Regions from separate parts of the Comamonas sp. 23 genome, predicted to be linked through region 1. Evidence: predicted binding sites of a transcription regulator. Region 1 holds the regulator's gene; each other region holds the start of a gene.
What was found. Region 1 encodes sigma-54, which starts transcription at its own class of promoters, with help from an activator protein. Its sites were predicted from a motif close to TGGCANGNAANCTGCTTT; they were not measured.
Positions count from the first base shown of each region.

Region 2: a site for sigma-54 is predicted at 4,656-4,673, ahead of hmpA (NO-inducible flavohemoprotein). Genes of this name have one in related genera too.
Region 3: a site for sigma-54 is predicted at 4,977-4,994, ahead of nirB (nitrite reductase large subunit NirB). Genes of this name have one in related genera too.

Region 1 covers NZ_CP187127.1:813,478-820,370, reverse strand. The annotation lists gene ACPEE1_RS03635 (THUMP domain-containing class I SAM-dependent RNA methyltransferase) at 1-596, opposite strand, end outside; gene ACPEE1_RS03630 (hypothetical protein) at 794-1,546, shown strand; gene ACPEE1_RS03625 (aspartyl/asparaginyl beta-hydroxylase domain-containing protein) at 1,694-2,608, shown strand; gene rpoN (RNA polymerase factor sigma-54) at 2,684-4,300, opposite strand; gene lptB (LPS export ABC transporter ATP-binding protein) at 4,406-5,182, opposite strand; gene lptA (lipopolysaccharide transport periplasmic protein LptA) at 5,206-5,874, opposite strand; gene ACPEE1_RS03605 (thiol:disulfide interchange protein DsbA/DsbL) at 5,985-6,629, opposite strand; gene ACPEE1_RS03600 (SPOR domain-containing protein) at 6,686-6,893, opposite strand, start outside.
Region 2 covers NZ_CP187127.1:679,347-686,239, reverse strand. The annotation lists gene ACPEE1_RS03025 (ligand-gated channel protein) at 1-1,214, opposite strand, end outside; gene ACPEE1_RS03020 (DUF445 domain-containing protein) at 1,558-2,883, opposite strand; gene ACPEE1_RS03015 (DUF3297 family protein) at 3,045-3,296, shown strand; gene hmpA (NO-inducible flavohemoprotein) at 3,449-4,624, opposite strand; gene norR (nitric oxide reductase transcriptional regulator NorR) at 4,766-6,385, shown strand; gene ACPEE1_RS03000 (zinc-ribbon domain containing protein) at 6,413-6,893, shown strand, end outside.
Region 3 covers NZ_CP187127.1:4,334,666-4,341,558, reverse strand. The annotation lists gene ACPEE1_RS19580 (M55 family metallopeptidase) at 1-28, shown strand, start outside; gene ACPEE1_RS19575 (nitrate regulatory protein) at 107-1,423, shown strand; gene ACPEE1_RS19570 (CmpA/NrtA family ABC transporter substrate-binding protein) at 1,733-3,028, shown strand; gene ntrB (nitrate ABC transporter permease) at 3,126-4,007, shown strand; gene ACPEE1_RS19560 (ABC transporter ATP-binding protein) at 4,004-4,837, shown strand; gene nirB (nitrite reductase large subunit NirB) at 5,133-6,893, shown strand, end outside.

The DNA.
Region 1 (6,893 bases):
TCGTCGCCGTGCGGGTCCCAGCCGCTCGCGGCAATCATCGCCGCGGCCAGCGTTTCCTTGAGCGGCGCATCGCCCTTGTCCTCGCGCCAGCCACGCTTGAACAGCGCCTCGCCCGAGGTGTCGATATAGATGGTGGCGCCATCAGTGGTCAGGTGCAGGTGCACGCGCACATCGGGGTGGTGCGTCTCCACGCTGGGGCGCACGCCGTGGCGGCGCTCGCGGAAGCGGTCGGCAATCGCATCCTTGACGCGCAGCGCCGCAAAGTTCAGGCTGGTCAACGGGCTATGCTGGGAGGTGACCTCGATCTTGAAGGTCTCCTTGGGCGAAAACCAGATCTCCCAGGCCACCTCGCTGGCGGCACGGTAGAGGTCGTTCTCGTTGCGGTACATGCTGTGCGAGAGCTCGACCAGCACGCGCTGGGCCAGGCGGCTGTGCAGGTTCAGCAGCAGCGCATCGCGCCACATGCCGCGCAGCATGACGCCGCCGCGCGCCACCAGGAGGTCCTGGCCGCTGGCGCCGGTGATGGCATGGACTTCGTCCGCCAAAAGGCCCTCGACGCCGGCGGCGCAGGGCAAAAACAAATGCAGTTGGTTCATAAGCAGGGGGGCAAGCATACGCGCTTGCCCCATTGTCTGCCAAGCGCACGGGAATGTGGACTGTGCCAGTGGCATTCGCCAGCCCGGCTCCTATAGCGCAGCGGTAACGGGTGGCTGGCTGCTATAGTCTGGCCCCAGAGCGGGCCGCAGCCCTCGGTGCAGCCGCCCTTCCCCTCCATCACTCAGAGAGAATGCGGATGCCCTACCTCGGAGCTGGCGTACACGTCATCATTGCGCTGTTTTTTGCGGTCCACGCCGTGCGCAGCGGCCAGAACAACTACTGGCTGTTTGTGCTGCTGGCCTTCCCTTTCCTGGGCAGCGTGGTGTATTTCTTTGCCATCTACCTGCCCAATTCGCGCCTGCAGCGCCATGCCCGCAGCCTGGCGAGCAACGCCGTCAAGGCGCTGGACCCGACCCGCGAGGTGCGCGAAGCCCAGGCCGCCTACGACTACAGCCCCACCGCGCAGAACCAGATCCGCCTGGCCCAGGCCCTGCTGGCCAATGGCCAGGCCGAGCAGGCCTTTGGCCACTTCGAGGCCAGCATGAAGGGTCCGTTTGCCAACGACCTCGATATCCGCTGGGGCGCTGCGCAAGCGGCCTACCAGGCCGGCCATCCGCAGCAGGCGCTGCAGCAGCTGCGCGTGATTGCCCAGGCGGATGTGCACTTTCGCGCCGAGGCCGTGGGCCTGCTGGTGGCCAAGGCCTACGCCCAGCTGGGCGACCAGGCGATGGCGCGCAAGAGCTTTGATTTTGCGCGCCAGCACTCGGGCAGCTTCGATGTGATGGCCGAGTACGCGATCTGGGCTGCTGGCCAGGGCGACTGGCAGACCGCCAACGCACTGCAGGCCGAGCTGAACAAGGCGATGACGCACTGGAGCGGCCAGCAGCGCCAGCTCAACCGCGAGATGCTGCAGCGCCTCAAGACCGCCTTTGCCGCCCAGCCCAGGTAAGCGCACCTGGCTTGCCATTGACCAAACCGCAATAGGCCTGCTGCCAGCAGGCCATCCCACCGCCCCGCAGCCCTTGCAGCGCGCCAGTTTGCGCTTGCGCAGACAGCCGCCACAGCACAGTCGCTAAAATCGCTGTCTATGGCAAAAATCATCGTTCTGGCCCTGGTGCTGCTTTTCTTTGGCTGCGGCCTCTACATGCACCTGCGTGGCAAGGTGCGGCACAAGCTGCTGCGCCAGCTGTTTGACCACTCCACGTTCACGGCGCCATTCAATGTGTTCATGCTGATGTTCAGCAAGGTACCGCGCACGCCCTACCTGCCCACCAGCACCTTCCCCGACCTGGCCCCGCTGCAGGCCCACTGGCGCGAGATCCGCGAAGAGGCCATCGGTCTGCACCAGGCCATGCAGATCAAGGCCGCAGCCAACAACGACGACGCGGGCTTCAACTCGTTCTTCAAGACCGGCTGGAAGCGCTTCTACTTGAAGTGGTACGGCCAGGCCCACCCGTCTGCGATGGAGCTGTGCCCCAAGACCACGGCGCTGGTGCAGTCCATCCCCGGCATCAAGGCGGCCATGTTTGCCGAGCTGCCGCCCGGCGCCAAGCTCAACCTGCACCGCGACCCCTATGCGGGCTCGCTGCGCTACCACCTCGCTGTGCTGGCGCCCAATGATGACCGCTGCATGATCGAGGTCGATGGCACGCCCTACAGCTGGCGCGAGGGCGAAGGCGTGATCTTTGACGAGACCTTCATGCACTGGGCCGAGAACCGCTCCGAAGGCAACCGCATCGTGCTGTTCTGCGATGTCGAGCGCCCGATGACCAATGGCTTTGCGCAGTGGCTCAACCGCTGGCTGGGCACGCATGTGGTCGCTGCCGCCAGCTCGCCCAACAACGAAGGCGATCCGCGCGGCTTCATCAGCCGCATCTTCAAGATCTCGTTCTACATGGGCCAGTACCGCCGCCGCTTCAAGGCCTGGAACAAGACGGCCTACAAGCTCACCAAGTTTGGCCTGATGCTGGCCGTGCTGGCCTTGTTCATCTGGTGGCTGTGGCCAAAGTAAAGCGGCTCCGTCTCAAAGCAAAACCGCAGTGCCTAACGCAACTGCGGTTTTTTTATGGGCCCTGGCTGCTTGCGCTTACAGCGCCTTGCGCAGGCTGGCCGGCGGGATGCGCATCGCCTCGCGGTACTTGGCCACCGTGCGGCGCGCGCATTCAATGCCCTGGGCCTGCAGCAGATCGGCGATTTTTGCATCCGACAGCGGCTTTTTCGCGCTTTCCTCGTCCAGCAGCTGCTTGATCAGCGCCTTGACCGCCGTGCTCGACGCACTGCCGCCGGTCTCGGTGCCCAGGCCCGAGCCAAAGAAGTACTTGAGCTCGAACGTGCCCTGCGGCGTGGCCATGTACTTGGCCGTGGTCACGCGGCTGATGGTGGACTCGTGCAGGCCCAGCTCATCGGCAATCTCGCGCAGCACCATGGGGCGCATCGCCAGCTCGCCATGGACAAAGAAATTGCGCTGGCGCTCGACGATGGCCTGCGAGACGCGCAAGATGGTGTCAAAGCGCTGCTGGATGTTCTTGATGAACCAGCGCGCCTCCTGCAGCCGCTGCTGCAGCGCGCCATGGCCCTCGCTGCCCTTGTGGCTGCGCAAGGCATTGGCGTAGACATCCTGCACGCGCAGGCGCGGCATCACCTCGGCATTGAGCTGCACGCTGAAACCGGGCACCGGCAGGCCGCGCTCATTGCTGGGTCGCACGATGACATCGGGGATGATGGTGTTGCGGTCCACATCGGCATAGGGCCGGCCGGGGCGGGGCTCGAGCTTGGCGATCAGCGCCAGCGCGCTGCGCACCGCGGCATCACTGCATCCGGTCAGTTGCACCAGCTTGCGCACATCACGGCGCGCCAGCAGCTCCAGCGATTCCTGGCAGACCAGCAAAGCGGTCTCCAGCGCCAGCGCATCGGCCTCGGGCGTGTCCGAGCCCTCTTCATCCAACAGGCGCTGCTGGGCCTTGATCTGCAGCTGCATGCATTCGGACAGGTTGCGCGCGCCCACGCCAATCGGCTCCAGGCTTTGCAGCAAGCGCAGCGCCACGGTCAGGTGGTGCAGCAGGGCCTCGTAGCGCTCGGGGTCCGAGGCATCGCCAAAGCTTTGCGCGAGCTCGGCCAGCGTTTCTTCGAGGTAGCCGTCGTCGTTCAGTGATTCAATCAGAAAGTAGAGCGCGGCCCGGTCTTCCTGGCACAGGCGCAGCGACAAGGCCTGGCGGTGCAGCACATCCTGCAGGCTCAGGTGCTCGCTGCGCCGGTCGGACATCGGCGTCTCGTCGTCGTCATCGCCAGCGCTGGAGCGGGCGGGCAGATCGCCGCCCCACTCTTCCCAGTCCGATGCCGAATCGCCGGCAGCGGCCTCGGCATCGACGCCGGTTTCCTTGCCCGCGCCAAAATCCAGCGGCTGGTCGGAGGTTTCGGGCTCGAAATCGCTACTGTTGTTGGTGTCGGTGCTGGCAGCAGTATCGGCAACCTTGTCGGCTGCGTCTGCAGCGTCTGCAGCTTCGGCAGATTCAGCGGCTTCTTTACCGGCTTCAGCCTCGGGGGCCTCATCGCCCTCGCGCTCCAGAAACGGGTTTTCGTCGAGCATCTGCTCGACTTCCTGTGTCAGCTCCTGCGTGGACAGCTGCAGCAGGCGAATCGACTGCTGCAGCTGGGGGGTCAGGGTCAGGTTCTGCGATACGCGCAGCGACAGCGACGGCATCATGGCTGCGCCTCCACACGGGCTGGGGCAGCTGGCAACGGATCAGCCCTGCCGGCCCCGCAGCGCGGGACGGCATCTTGGCTGGCACGCCCGCCAAGGCGTGCGGTGTCACATACGGAAATGTTCACCCAGATACACCCTCCGGACCTCTGCGTTCTCCACAATCTCTTGCGGCGTCCCGGCGGCCAGCACCTTGCCATCGCTGATGATGCAGGCATGGTCACAGATACCCAGGGTTTCGCGCACATTGTGGTCGGTGATCAGCACGCCAATGCCGCGCTCCTTGAGAAAGGCGACAATGCGCTGGATCTCGATCACGGCGATGGGGTCGATGCCGGCGAAAGGCTCGTCGAGCAGGATGAAACGGGGCTGGGTGGCCAGCGCACGGGCGATCTCGACCCGGCGGCGCTCGCCGCCGGACAGCGCGACTGACGGTGATTCGCGCAGGTGCTCGACCCGCAGCTCCTGCAGCAGCGCGGTGAGCTGGCGCTCGACCTCGGCGCGCGAGAGCGGCTTGCCATGCTCATCTTTTTGCAGCTCCAGCACGGCGCGCACATTGTCCTGCACGCTGAGCTTGCGAAAGATCGAGGCTTCCTGCGGCAGGTAGGACAGGCCCAGCTGCGAGCGCTGGTGGATCGGCATATTGGCCACCGACTGCCCATCGATGCGGATATCCCCGCCATCGCTGCGTACCAGGCCCACGATCATGTAGAACGAGGTGGTCTTGCCCGCGCCATTGGGGCCTAGCAACCCCACCACTTCGCCCTTGCGCACCGACAGCGACACGTCCTTGACCACCTTGCGGCTGCCATAGGATTTCTCCAGGTGCAAGACCTCCAGCTGGCTGCGGTGGTCGCTGTTGGCGACCCGGGCGTTGACGGAAATGGTCGACGAGTTTTCTGCCACGGTCACTTGGCTCCGTCGTTCAGTTGGGTGCTGGGGCGCAATGGCGTCTTGTCATCGGCAGCGGGCTTGGCCGGGGCGCTGGCCTTGTCGTCTGCCTTGCCATCGGCCTTGGGCGTCAGGATCACACGGACGCGGTCCTTCTTGGGCGCACCGGGCTTGGGATCGGCCGCCGCCTGGGCGCCCTTTTGGCCGGAGACCGTGAAGGTATCGCTCAGATTGTTGTAGACGATCAGCGGGCCACTGACCTGGTCGGTCAACGTGGTCTCGCGGTAACGGCGCAACTCGCCGCGGCGCTCAAAGTGCACGGTGTCATCGCGGCCGTTATAGGTGATGACCTCGCCTTCGCCTTCGACGAACTCGTCAGGCGCGCCTGGGGCCGAGTCACGCTTTTGGCGGAAGAATGCGAGCTTGCCCGGCGCAGCAGTCACCACGCCGTGCTGGAAGCCGTCGCGGTCCTGGCTCACGGTCAGCTGCGCGCCACGGATGATGATGGTGCCCTTGGTCACCACCACATTGCCCGTGAAGACACTGGTCTGCTTGAGTTCATCGTGGCGGCCATCGTCCGCCTCGATGTTCATGGGCTTGGTGCGGTCTGCACGCTCGGCGTGCGACAGCAGCGGCACGGCCAGGGCCACTGCCACCAACAAAGAGTTAAAAATACGGTGTCTCATAAGGCATGAATCTTGCTCTGCCCCATTGTAGCCATGCTGGAGCGTTAGGCCGTTTCTGGCACAAAAAAGCCCGCGTGCGCGGGCTCTGTCTCAAGCGTTGGGGAATCCGCTCAGCCTTGTGCAGCCAGGAACTCTACCACTTGCAGCACGTTGCTCATCGAGCCGGCACGGGTTCCGTCGGTGTAGTACTTGCCCGCCACGCCCAGCGATGGAACGCCTTCGACGCCGTACGACTCTTGCAGCTGGGTGGCCTTGCGCACCTGGCCTGCGACGCTGAAGGAGTTGTAGGCTTCCTTGAACTTGGCCAGGTCCACGCCGTTCTTGTCCATCCAGGCGAAGATCTCGTCGTCCTTGTTCAGGCGCTGGCGCTCGACGTGGATCGCACGGAAAACCTTGACATGTACGTCAGGGATCAGGCCCATCGACTCCAGCGCAAAGTAGATCTTTTGCTGGGGCACAAAGGTGTTGTTGAAGGCCACGGGCACGCGGCGGATCTGCAGGTTCTTGGGGGCAGTCTTGGCCCAGGCTTCAAACTGCGGCTCGAAGGCATTGCAGTGGGGGCAGCTGTACCAGAAGAACTCGATCACCTCGACCTTGCCAGCGGGCGCATCGGGGGTGACGGGCTTGGCCAGCTTCAGGTAGTCCTTGCCTTCCTTGAACTTGGCCTGTGCGTTGGCGCCGGTGGCAAAAGGCAGGCTCAGCGCCGAGGCGGCAGTAGCGGAAGCCGCCAAAGTGGAAAACTCACGACGTTTCATGTTTTGTTAACTCCAGTGACAAGTTGCGGTTAGGAGTGCCCTGCACCGCCAAAAGTTCAACGCTGCACGCGGACGATTTGCGCATCCACGCCGGCGCCATCGAGCTTGCCTTTGAGGCCATCGGCATCATCGCGCTTGTTGAAGGGGCCCACGCGCACCCGGTATACGGTGCGGCCATTGACTTCGCGCTCGCTCACGCGCGCTTCCCAGCCCATCATCGCCAGCTTGGCGCGCTGTGCATCGCCATCGGACTGGCTGCGGAAA
Region 2 (6,893 bases), 130 kb from region 1:
GTCAGCGCAATCGCATCGGTCACCCGCCATTCGTTCTCGGCAAACAGCGCCCACTGGTAGCGCTTGAGCGTGTTGATCGGGTTGTCGACCTTCATCTGGTTGCCGTTGTCCACGAGCTTTTCATGCTTGTAGCTCAGGCCCAAGGTGGTCAGGTTGCGCTCGCCGATCGGCACCACGATCTGGCTGTTGAACTCGGTGTTCTTGAGGTTCATCTGGCGGCCTGGGTTGTCGATCTCCTCGTGCTGCAGGTAGGTGGTCGAGGTGCCAAAGCCCCAGCGCCCGGTGTGCGAGAGGGCGATGTGGTTGCGCGCATAGTCCGAGTAGCTGGAGGCGCGGCTCGCGCTCTTGCCGGCCGTCGCATAGCGGTCCTGCAGGGTGCGGCCCACTTCGAGCGCCAGGTCGTGGTCCTTGTTGGGCGTGAGCGTGAGCTTGGCGGTGCCCGAGCTGCTGTCTTGCTCGTTGAAGCCGCCGACGAACCTGTCCTCCAGCCTGCGCGATTTCTGGCCGTAGATCTGCAGGCCCAGCACCTCGCTCTTGATCGGGCCGGCCAGGTAGAAGTTGCTCTGGTAGATATCACCCGACGATGAAGACTCCTGCTGCGTGGTCTCGGCGCTCAGGGTGCCGGTCCACGCTTTGGCCACCTTGCGCGTGATGATGTTGACCACACCGCCCATCGCATCCGAGCCGTAAAGCGAGGACATGGGGCCGCGCACCACCTCGATGCGCTCGATGGCGCTGAGCGGCGGCAACCAGCCTTGCTCGATGCCGGCGCCATCGCTGTTGGGGCGGGTCTCGCGCGAGTTTTGCGGCTTGCCATCCACCAGGATCATTGTGTAGTTCGAGGCCATGCCCCGGATGCTGATGTCGCTGGAGCTGCCGCCGCCGGTGATGACCACGCCGGGCACATCGCGCAGCGCATCGGTCACATCGCGGTAGGCCTTTTTCTCCAGCTCCTGGCGCGGAATCACCGTGATCGAGGCCGGTGCATCTTCTACCGCCTGCTCAAAGCCCGAGGCCGTCACCACCACGGTCGACAAGGTCTTGTCAGCCTCCGCCTCGGTCTGCGCCAGCGCAGGGCCCGCAGCCAGCAGGGCAGCGGCCACCAGCGCCGTGGCGCGCCATGCATGGGGCACGGCACTGCGCGGCGACGGGCTGGCGTGCAACAGCAAGGAATGGCGGGCAGCAAGGGCTGCACAGAGGGGGCGGGCGGTCATGGAAAAACTCCGTTTCAGATCAAGGTATGGCATGCGGCAGCGCTACCTGCTCGCTCGTAACGAGCAGGCAAAGGCGCAAGCGCAGGGCCAGCGGTTATTCGCGGGGGGTTGGCGCGGTCAGTCGCGGCGCGGCAGGGTCAGGACGGGCTGAGCCTGGGCCGCCCTGGCGTGCATGCCGGGCTGTGCGGCATGGAGATGGCTGGCGCCACCTGGCTGGGCAACGAAGAACGTGGATTGACGCTTAGCAAATGCGAATGCTTCTTATTATATAGAACAATAAAGAAGTGTTCACTAATGTGAAGCCGGCGTGAAGCATAGACGCCGCCCACTGTTGCGGTTTTACCTACACGGAGCCCGCACCCAGGTGGTTCACCAGCCAGCCCAGCCAGAACAGCGCAAAGCCGATCAGCCCGCCCACCAAGGTGCCATTGATGCGGATGTACTGCAGGTCGCGGCCAATGTTCCACTCGATCAGCTCGCCCAGCTCGCGCGCATCCCAGCGCTTGACGGTGTCGGCAATATGGGTGCCGAAGAACTGCGAAATCTCGGGCGCCAGCTCCCGCACCCACAGCTCCATGCGCGTATTGAGTGCGGTGCGCAGCGCCGCGTCGCCCGCCAGCGACTTGCCCAGCCACAGACCCATGCCGCGCACATTGCGCGCCATCGCCGAATGCTCGTTGGCCAGGTCGGCCTGCAGGCTGGCGCGCAGGCTTTGCCACAGCTCCTGCACATACTGGCCCACAGCAGGGTCGTGCTGCAGGTAGCGGCGCACTTCCTCGCCCTTGGCATGCCAGGCGGGGTCCTGGGCCAGCCGCTCCACCCATTCCTGCATGGTCTGGTCAAACTTGGCGCGCAGCACATGGCTGGGGTTGTCGGCAATGGCGTCGAGCAGGTGCTCCAGGCTGCTGGCAATCATCGCCGAGCCCTTGTCGCTGAGCCAGCCAGTGGGCAGCATCTTTTCCTTGAGCGGGTGCTCGGTCTTGAGCCAATGCGCAATGGTCTGCGCGATCAGGGCGCGGGTCTCGGCCTCGTGCAGCAGCTCGACGAGCTTGTCCAGCGCCTGCGCCAGCAGCACCTGGTGGCGGCCGTTGTGCGTCAGCACCGCCAGCACCTTGGACAGCGACTGCGACAGATCGATCTGGCCGAGCAAGGTGCGCAGCGCCAGCTTGATGAAGCGCTCGACCTGCGCATCCTGCACCGTGGCCAGCGCAGCGGCGGCCAGGCGCGCCACCTGGTGGCCCAGCAGCTCGGCGTTGGCGGGCGACTTGAGCCACTGCGCCAGTTTGTCGGCCGGCTGGTGCGTGCGCACCAGTTGCACCAGCGAGTCGCCATCGAGAAAACGCTCGCGCACAAAGACGGCCAGGTTCTCGCCAATGCGGTCCTTGTTGCGCGGAATGATGGCCGTGTGCCGCGAGATCCACGGTATCGGGATGTGCTTGAAGAGCGCGGCCACCGCAAACCAGTCGGCCAGCGCGCCGACCATGCCCGCCTCGGTCATCGCCCGCAGGCAGCGCAGCGCCAGCTGCCAGTGGCGTGACTGCGCAAAGGGCTGGCCCAGGCACCAGCTGGCCACGATGAACAGCAAGGCCACCAGCAGCAGCAGCAGCAACGGGGTGAGCTTGGCGCGGCGCAGCAAACGCTGCTGCTCGTCGGTCAGTAGCAAAGGCATGGCGACCACTGTAGCGGCAAGCAGCGGGGCTTGCCAAGTCAGCCAACTGCGCGGCTTGCCTGCCATGCCCGCGGGTTTCCCTCCACCGGGCGAGGTGCCGACAAAGTGTGGACAATGGCGGCCTGTGCGGCCCAGGGCCGCGTTCTCTTCTGCACCCAACCATGACCGATACCACTGCCCGCCCCGAACTGCCCGACCACCTGTCCATCGACCCCAAGAGCCCGCACTTTGTGCGCGAGGTCTTCAACCACGACATCGGCATCCGCTTCAACGGCACCGAGCGCGTGGATGTCGAGGAATACTGCGTGAGCGAAGGCTGGGTCAAGGTGCCTGCCGGCAAGACCGTGGACCGCAAGGGCAAGCCCCTGCTGATCAAGCTCAAGGGCAAGGTCGAGGCCTATTACAAGGACTGAGTCCTGGCCTGATCGCCCCCGCTGGGCTGCATAGAATGCGGCCCGGTAAAACGAAAACCCGACCCACGCTGGCCTTTCAAGGCAAGCATGGCTCGGGTTTTTGCATGTGGCGCGGTCGATGGCGCGCGCCTCAGCGCTTCAGAAGCTTGCGATCAGGCCAGCGCCTCGGCTGGGCCAAAGAACTCATAGCGCACCTGAGCCTCGGGCACGCCGAGCTTGTGCAGCGAGGCTTTGACCGAACGCATAAAGGGCTTGGGGCCGAGAAAGTAGACATCGGCATCGCGCGAGGCGGGCAGCCACTGGCCCAGCAGGTCCTCGGTCAGATGGCCCTGGGCAGCCACCGCCTCGCCCTCGGCCACCTTGTCGTACACATAGAGCGGCTGCAGCTGGCGGTGCGCCTGGGCCAGCGCATCGATCTGCGGGCGGAAGGCATGCACGGCGCTGTCCCGGGCGCAGTGGATAAAGGTGATGGGGCGCTCGGTCTGCAGCGCGGCTTCGAGCATCGGCAACGTGGGGGTGATGCCCACGCCGCCGCTGATCAGCACCAGCGGGCGCTCGCTCGCCTGCAAGGTGAAATGGCCGGCCGGTGCAAACAGCTCCAAGGTGTCGCCCACTTGCAGGTCATGCAGGTAGTTGGAGACCTTGCCACCGGGCTCGCGCTTGACGCTGATGCGATAGCTGCGGCCATTGCTCGGGGCCGACAGCGAGTAGTTGCGGCGCTGCTCGGTGCCACCCACGATGGCGCGCAGGCCGATGTACTGGCCCGGCTGGTGGGCGATCACGGCCTGGCCATCGACCGGCTCCAGGTAGAAGGAGCTGATCTCGGCGCTCTCGGCCACCTTTTGCACCAGCTTGAAAGTGCGCGCACCGCGCCAGCCGCCTTCCGTATGGGCAATGTCGTCATAGGCCTTGGCCTCGGCAGCGATCAGGATGTCGGCCAGCTGGGTGTAGGCAGCGGCCCAGGCATCGATCACTGCATCGGTGGCGATCTCGGCGCCCAGCACCTCGCGGATCGCGCGCAGCAGGCAGCTGCCAACGATCTGGTACTGGTCTGGCTGCACCTGCAGCGCCACATGCTTGTTGATGATCTGCGCGGGCAGGTCACCCAGGTTCTCCAGCTTGTCGATATGCTTGGCATACATCAGCACGCTATGGGCCAGCGCACGGGGCTGGGCACCGCTTTGCTGGTGGGCCTGGTTGAACAGCGGGCGCACCTCGGGGTACTCGCTCAGCATCATCTGGTAGAAGTGTGTGGTCAGCGCCTCGCCGCCGGTCTCCAGCAGCGGGACGGTGGCCTGGATGATCTGTTTTTGGCTATCGCTCAGCATCTAACTCTCCTTGCATGTGGTTGGTCTTGACAATGCATGCAGCGTGCCAACACCGGGTTTGTGGAATATCAATACCTTGCACAATGCATGCAGTCATACTGACATCACCTAAATGCTGTGTTTTTGACACCCCGAGTCGTTTTGACATCCTCCAAAATCCTCAACGCGGTCATTCCGCTGGTGGCCGATCTGGCCCAGGAGCTGCCCGAGCGCGAGCGCCTGCGCCGCCTGCTTGCGGCCCTGCGCACCCTGCTGCCCGCCGATGCAGTGGCGCTGCTGCGCCTCAACGGCGAATGGCTCGAGCCCGTGGCCATCGATGGCCTGGTGCCCGATACGCTGGGCCGGCGCTTCAAGGTGGCCGAGCACCCGCGCCTGGCCCAGCTGCTGGCCGCTGGCCAGGCCATGCGCTTTGCGCCCGACAGCCCCCTGCCCGACCCCTATGACGGCCTGATCACCACCCCGGGTGAGCTGCATGTGCATGACTGCATGGGCTGCGTGCTGCAGACCGGGGGCCTGGCCTGGGGCCTGTTGACCCTGGATGCGCTGGAGCCCGACCGTTTTGCCGATGGCAATGCGCTCGAACTGCTGCAGGCCTTCAGCAACCTGGCTGCCGCCACCGTGGCCACGGCCGAGCGGGTGCAGCAGCTGTCCCAGGCTGCCCGCAGCGCCAGCGCGCCGGCGCCGCGCAGCCCGGGTGCGGATCGCAGCCGCCAGATCCTGGGCACCAGCCCTGCGATCCGCCAGCTGCAAAGCAGCATTGCGCTGGTCGCCGCCAGCGACCTGTGCGTTCTGATCACCGGCGAGACCGGCACCGGCAAGGAGCTGGTCGCCCAGGCCGTGCATGCGCAGTCGCTGCGTGCGGCACAACCGCTGGTCAGCATCAACTGCGCCGCCCTGCCCGACAACCTGGTCGAGAGCGAGCTGTTCGGCCATGTGCGCGGCGCCTTCACCGGCGCGTTGAGCGAGCGGCGCGGCAAGTTCGAGCAGGCCCAGCATGGAACTCTTTTCCTCGACGAGGTCGGCGAGCTGTCGCTGTCGGTGCAGGCCAAGCTGCTGCGCGTGCTGCAAAGCGGCCAGCTGCAGCGCCTGGGCTCGGACCGCGAGCACCAGGTCGATGTGCGCGTGATTGCCGCCACCAACCGCGACCTGGCCGCCGAAGTGCAGGCCGGCCGCATGCGCGCCGATTTCTACCACCGCCTGTGCGTCTACCCGGTCGTGGTGCCGCCGCTGCGCGCGCGGGACAGCGACACCCTGGTCCTCGCCGGCTGCTTTCTCGAAGAAAACCGCGCCCGCCTGCAGCTGGGCGGTCTGCGGCTCGATGCCGCCGCCCAGGCCGCCCTGCTGCGCTACCCCTGGCCCGGCAATGTGCGCGAGCTGGAGCACTGCATCAGCCGCGCCGTGCTCAAGGCGCTCAGCCGCACCCTGGGCCAGCGCAAGGACAGCAGCAAACCCCGCATGCTGAGCATTGGCGAGGAAGACCTGTGGGACGGCGCCGCCGCCGCACCGCTGCCGCCCGGCCAGCAGGCAACGGGCCTTATCGCGCCCCTGCGCGCGTCCGAAATGGCCGAAGTGGCCGGAGGGCTAACAGCCAGTGCCGAGACCTTGGGCCTGCGCACCCAGGTGGAGCGCTACGAGCGCCAGCTGCTCAGCGCCAGCCTGGCCCGCCACAACGGCAACTGGGCCGCCGCCGCGCGCGAGCTGCAACTGGACCGCGCCAACCTACAGCGGCTGGCCAAGCGGTTGGGGATTGAACGACACTAAGCCGGACAGCATCCGCACATGAGGCACATGAAAAAGAAAAAGCACAGCCAGTCAACTGACTTTGTACCGCACCCGCGCTATGGAAGTGCACCCATGCCATCGCATGTGCAAGGCGTCTCAGAAAAGGCCATTTTGCAGTGCCATTGGTCCTATAAATCCGAGGAGATTTTTCCAGAATCGGTGCTGATGGCGGATACCAGCAAGCAGAATTTCAGCATCTTCCCGCGCGAGTGCTATGTCGACATGCGCAAAACCTGTCGTAGCTGCAAACGTCCCTTCATCTTTTTTGCGGCCGAACAAAGACACTGGTTTGAAGTGTTGCAGTTTTACGTAGACGCCGACTGCGTGCATTGCCCCGAATGCCGTGTGCAGCGCATGGCCGCCAAACGCGCGTTTCAACGCTATTCCGCTTTGACTCTGCTTGCCAAGCCGACCCCAGATGAGTTGCAGCAGTTGGTCGATGCATCGCTAACGCTGCATGCACAAGGCACGCTCAAGAGTCGTGATC
Region 3 (6,893 bases), 1.5 Mb from region 1:
CTCGGCCATGTCCAGCATGCTGCGCTGAGCGGCGCTGGGGCAGGCCCCCGGCTGGCATGGCATGAAACCTGCTGGGTAGAGCGCTCAACATCGGTGGTGCGCGTTTATGAAGTCTTCCCTGCATTTTCTGGTCGCTGCTCGCCAGCATGAGATGGCCGCGCTGGAGCAGCTGGGTAAGGCCTGCTCGCTGGTGGTAGCGATGTCCTCGCTGGTGCATGCGCTGCAAAAGGAGCGCGGGCTGTCGAACATGGTGCTGGCCAGCGGCGGCGCGCAGGGCGCCGAGCTGCTGGCGCCCCAGCGCCTGCTGGCGGATGCGCAGATCGCCCACGTGCGCGATGAGCTCGATCGCCTGGGCCCACACCCCTCCGGCGGCAGCGGCGCGCGGCTGTGCAATGCGATTGCCTATACCTTGCAAGGCGTGGCGGCGCTGCCTGCGCTGCGCGCCCAGGTGCAGGCCGGGCGGCTCACGCCCTCCGCCTGTACCGACGCCTTTGCGCGCCTGATTGCCGGCTGTCTGTCCGTCGTGTTTGAGGCGGCCGACAGCGCCAATGAGCCCGAGATATCGCGCATGCTGGTGGCCCTGTTTCACCTGATGCAGGGCAAGGAGCTGGCCGGGCAGGAGCGCGCCTGCGGCACCAGCGCCTTTGCCTCAGGCCAGCTGCAGCCCAGTGCCCGGGCGCAGTGGCTGCATTTGATCGAGTCGCAGGAGCGCTGTTTTGAGGTGTTTGCCAGCCTGGCCACGCCGCGCGTGCTGGTGCTGTGGCAGGCCCATATGGCGGGCGACACCGACATGGCGGCGGTGGAGCGCATGCGCCGCGTGGCCCATACCGCGAGCGGATCGAGCCTGAGCCGCAGCTGGAGCGCCGACTGGTTTGCCGCCTGCAGCCACCGGCTCGATGCCTTGCATGGGGTGGAGACCTTGGTCGCGCAGGAGCTGCAGGTGCTGTGCCTGCACAAGCTGCAGGCGCAGGAACAAGCGCTGGCGGCCTTGCAGGCGTTGCCACCGGGCGCTGAACCTGCCCAAGAGGGCGCAGAGGGCGCTGAGGGCAGCGAAGCCGGCATGGCCTTTTTTGAGGCCTCGGCACCGCCCGATACCTGGTCGCTCGATGCCGTGGGCGCGCCGGCGCTGGGGCGCGATATCCTGTCGCTGGTGCAGCAGCAATCGCAGCGGCTGCAGACCATGCAGAGCCAGATCCAGGAGGCGCGCACTGCGCTGCACGAGCGCAAGACCCTGGAGCGCGCCAAGGGTCTGCTGATGGCCCAGCACCAGCTCAGCGAGAGCGATGCCTACCAGCTGCTGCGCCAGACGGCGATGAACCAGAACAAGCGCATGCTGGAGGTGGCCGAGGCCGTGCTGGCGATGGCGGCCTTGGTGCCCCAAGCCCCTGCAGCGCCCGCAGGCCCTGCTGCAGCTGAGCGCTAGCAGCTTTCCGCCCGCGCACCAAAGCATGGCAGCCGTTGGCCCGCAGGCTGCTGCAATGCACCATTGCAGGGATCCGGGCCGGTGTGCAGCGCCGGCCCAGGTTGGCTCTTCAGAGGGAAGCACTGCAATTTTTGAATTGGCATGGAATATGCATTGATCTTCCCAACCAGGCCAAAGGCGGCCTGTTTCCGGTAATCGCGAGTTATTTCGGGACAACGGCGTCCCTTTCCTGATGGTGCAAGCCCTCAGCGAAAGGACGCCGTTTTTTGTTTTTGGAATCTGCAACGCCTTCGATGGAGTTTGACAAGAATGACGATACGCCCCACCCCTGACACCGCCCCGGCGGCAGAGGCTTCGCCCGCTTCTTCGCCGCTGGCCGGCCGCCGTCAGTTCTTGCGCCATGGCGCCCAGGCAGCGGCAGCCACCTTTGTCTACAGCGCGCTGGGCCACCAGGGCGTCTGGGCCGCCGGCTCGGATGCGCCGGAGAAAAAAGAGGTCAATATCGGCTTTATCCCGCTGACCGACTGCGCCAGCGTGGTGATGGCCTCGGTGCTGGGCCTGGACCAGAAGTACGGCGTCAAGATCACGCCGACCAAGGAAGCGAGCTGGGCCGGCGTGCGCGACAAGCTGGTCAATGGCGACCTGGACTTTGCCCATGTGCTCTATGGCCTGGTCTATGGCGTGCAGCTGGGCGTGGGCAGCCCGCAAAAGGACATGGCGGTGCTGATGACGCTCAACCGCAATGGCCAGGCGATCACCCTGTCCAAGAAGCTGGCCGACAAGGGCGCCGTCGATGCGGCGTCACTGGCCAAGCTGATGGGCGCGGAAAAGCGCGAATACACCTTTGCGCAGACCTTTCCGACCGGCACCCATGCGATGTGGCTGTACTACTGGCTGGCGAGCGCGGGCATCCACCCGCTCAAGGATGCGAAAGTGATCACCGTGCCGCCGCCGCAGATGGTGGCCAATATGCGCGTGGGCAATATGGATGGCTTTTGCGTGGGCGAGCCCTGGGGTCACCGCGCGATCATGGATGGCATCGGCATCACGGCCATCACCACCCAGGACATCTGGCGCGACCACCCGGAAAAGGTGCTGGGCTGCACGCAGGACTTTGTCAGCCGCCACCCCAACACCGCGCGCGCGGTGACCATGGCGATTCTGGAGGCGGGCCGCTGGATCGATGCCAGCTTGCAGAACAAGCAGAAGATGGCCGAGACCATTGCCGGCAAGGCCTATGTGAACACCAGCGTCGATGCCATCAACCAGCGCATTCTGGGCCGCTACCAAAATGGCCTGGGCAAGACCTGGGACGACCCCAACCACATGAAGTTTTTTGCCGAGGGCGAGGCCAGCTACCCCTACCTGTCCGATGGCATGTGGTTCCTCACCCAGCACAAGCGCTGGGGTTTGCTCAAGAGCCACCCCGACTACCTGGCTGTGGCCAAGAAGATCAACCAGACCGCCCTGTACAAGGAAGCGGCTGCGCAGCTGAAGATCGCCGTGCCCAAGTCGGACATGCGCAGCAGCCCGCTGATCGACGGCAAGGTCTGGGATGGCTCGGACCCCGCCAAGTACGCCGACAGCTTTGCCATCAAGGCCTGACAAGGAGAGCCCCATGCCCGCTGCATTGCGAGAGAGTGTTTCGCCCCTGCCCACGCCGGCCCCGGCCGAGCGCAAAGTGTTGTCCATCCATGAGCACATGGCGCGGAGTTTGCCGGTGGTAGCGGGCAGCCAGCCTGCTGCTGCCACGCCTGCCGTGCCTGCCGCCGCCAAGCGCGATATGGCTGCCCTTTGGCAGCAGCGCTTTGGCGCGCTGGTGCAAAGCCTGCTGCCGCCGGTGCTGGGCTTTGGCCTGCTGCTGGTGCTGTGGTCCATCGTCGCCCAGGGCAACCCCGGCATTCCGGGCCCGCAGGAGACCTGGGCCCAGGCGCAGGAGATCTTCCGCGATCCCTTCTACCGCAACGGCCCCAATGACCAGGGCGTGGGCTGGAATGTGCTGGCCTCGCTGCAGCGGGTGAGCATCGGCTTTGGGCTGGCGGCACTGGTCGGCATTCCGCTGGGCTTTGTCATTGGCCGCTTTGACTTTCTCTCGCGCATGTTCAACCCGGTGATCAGCCTGCTGCGCCCGGTGTCGCCGCTGGCCTGGCTGCCCATTGGCCTGCTGGTGTTCAAGGGCGCGAACCCGGCGGCAATCTGGACCATCTTTATCTGCTCGATCTGGCCGATGGTGATCAACACGGCGGTGGGCGTGCAGCGCGTGCCGCAGGACTATATGAATGTGGCGCGGGTGCTGAACCTGAGCGAATGGAAGATTGCCACGACCATCCTCTTCCCCGCCGTGCTGCCCTATATGCTGACGGGCGTGCGCCTGGCAGTCGGCACCGCCTGGCTGGTGATCGTCGCTGCTGAGATGCTGACCGGTGGCGTGGGCATTGGCTTCTGGGTCTGGGACGAGTGGAACAACCTCAATGTCAAGAACATCATCATTGCGATCTTTGTCATCGGCCTGGTCGGCCTGCTGCTGGAATGGGCGCTGATCCGCCTGGCCTCGGCATTCACTTTTGAGGAGGTCAAGGCATGACGCCCAATACGCCCAACATTCCCGCGACGCCCCAGGGCAAGTACATCGAGATCCAGCAGGTGGCGCAAAGCTTCAAGACCGCCAAGGGCCTGTTCCAGGCGCTGCAGGGCATCAACCTGGAGATTGCCCAGGGCGAGTTTGTCAGCCTGATCGGCCACTCGGGCTGCGGCAAATCGACCTTGCTGAACCTGATTGCCGGCCTCACCAGCCCCAGCGAAGGCACCTTGCTCTGCGCCAACCGCGAGATCAAGGGGCCGGGGCCGCAACGTGCCGTGGTGTTCCAGAACCATTCGCTGCTGCCCTGGCTCACCTGCTGGGCCAATGTACACCTGGCGGTGGAGCGGGTGTTTGGCGGGCGTGAGCGCAAGGCCCAGTTGGCTGCGCGTACCGATGCCGCGCTGGCACTGGTGGGCCTCACCCATGCAGCGCACAAGCGCCCCGGCGAGATATCGGGCGGCATGAAGCAGCGCGTGGGCATTGCCCGGGCGCTGTCGATGGAGCCGCAGGTGCTCTTGATGGACGAGCCCTTTGGCGCCCTCGATGCCTTGACCCGCGCCAAGCTGCAGGACGAGCTGCTGGAGATCGTTGCGCGCACGCGCAGCACCGTGGTGATGGTGACCCATGATGTGGACGAAGCCGTGCTGCTGTCCGACAAGATCGTGATGATGACCAATGGTCCTGCTGCGACGATTGGCGAGGTGCTGCCGGTGCCCTTGGCCCGCCCGCGCAACCGGGTCGCCTTGGCCGAGGATGCGCAGTACCAGGCCTGCCGCAAGGCGGTGATCGACTTTCTCTACACCCGCCAGGCCCATGTGGAGAAGGTGGCCTGATAAAGCCTACTTAGCTAGCAACAGGCGCTCTATATGGAGCGCCTTTTTTGTGCACGCAAATGAGGCGAGGCGGCGCCTGAGCCGCACAAAAAATGTGCAGCGCTGAGTTCGGCTGCTGGGCGCTCCCCGCATGTCAACTTGGTATGGAACTTGCATAGTCCTTGGCGTGGCCATGGCGGCCACCGGGTGGCGGTGCACAGTGGCGCTGCCGTCCAAAGACAAAGACGTCTATGCGCGCATGCCTGGCATGCGGCGCCTAGACGTCTTTTTTTTTGTGCTGCCCACGGGAAACGCTATGAAAAAAATCAAGTTGGTCATGGTTGGCAACGGTATGGCGGGTGTGCGTGCGCTCGAAGAGCTGCTGGCGCTGGCGCCGGATCTGTACGAGATAACGGTATTTGGCGCAGAGCCCCACCCCAACTACAACCGCATCCTGCTGTCGCCAGTGCTTGCGGGCGAGCAGACCCTGGATGACATCGTGCTCAACGACTGGCGCTGGTACGAGACGCATGGCGTGCGCCTGCATGCCGGCTGCACGGTGCATGCGGTGGACCGCGCCCGCCGCGTGGTGCATGCCCGCAATGCCGATGGTGAGGCGGTGACGGCCGACTACGACCGGCTGATTCTGGCGACCGGCTCCAACCCCTTCATGCTGCCCATTGCCGGCAAGGAGCTGCAGGGCGTGCTGGCCTACCGCGATATTGCCGATACCCAGGCGATGATCGATGCGGCCCAGCACTGGCGCCATGCAGTGGTCATTGGCGGCGGCCTGCTCGGGCTGGAAGCGGCCAACGGCCTGATGAAGCGCGGCATGCAGGTGGCGGTGGTGCATGCCGGTGAGTGGCTGATGGAGCGCCAGCTCGATGATCAGGCTGGGCAGCTGCTGAAGAAATCGCTGATCGAGCGGGGCATGCAGTTTTTCATGCAGGCGCAGACGCAGGAGCTGCTGGGCAATGCCGAAGGCCGGGTGCGCGCGCTGCGCTTTGCCGATGGCCGCGAGATCGACGCCGATCTGGTGGTGATGGCCGTCGGCATCCGCCCCAACACGGCGCTGGCCGAGGCCATGCACCTGCATGTGAACCGGGGCATTGTCGTCAGCGACACCATGCAGACCATCACCGACCCGCGCATCTATGCGGTGGGCGAGTGCGCGGCGCACCGGGGCATTGCCTACGGGCTGGTGGCGCCTTTGTTTGAGCAGGGCAAGGTGCTGGCCAACCACCTGGCCGAGATGGGCATTGGCCGCTACCAGGGCTCGCTCACCTCCACCAAGCTCAAGGTCACCGGCATTGACCTGTTCTCGGCCGGGGATTTTCAGGGCGGGGAGGGCACCGAGCAGATCGTGCTGAGCGACCCCTACTCAGGCGTCTATAAAAAGCTGGTGATCAAGGAAGACCGGCTGGTGGGCGCGTGCCTCTATGGCGACACGGTCGATGGCAGCTGGTACTTCAAGCTGCTGCGCGAAGGCCGCAGCGTGGCCGATATCCGCGACAAGCTGATGTTTGGCGAATCCAACCTGGGCGATGCCGGCCACCAGGGCCAGAACAAGGCCGTCGCACTGGCCGATGGCGACGAGGTCTGCGGCTGCAATGGCGTGAGCAAGGGTGCCATCTGCAAGGCCATCAAGGACAAGGGCCTGTTCACCCTGGACGAGGTGCGCAAGCACACCAAGGCCAGTGCCAGCTGCGGCTCCTGCACCGGCCTCGTAGAGCAGATCATCATGTTCACCGTCGGTGGCGACTATTCGGCATCGCCCAAGACCAAACCGATGTGCAGCTGCACGGAGCACGGCCACCAGGCGGTGCGCGATGCGATCCGCGAGCACCGGCTGCTGACGACTGACAGCGTCTTTCGCTTTATGGAATGGAAGACGCCCAATGGCTGCGCCAGCTGCCGCCCGGCCATCAACTACTACCTGATCAGCACCTGGCCCAAGGAGGCGCGCGATGATCCGCAAAGCCGCTTTATCAATGAGCGCAGCCACGCCAATATCCAAAAGGACGGCACCTACAGCGTGATCCCGCGCATGTGGGGGGGCGAGACCACGGCCGCCGAG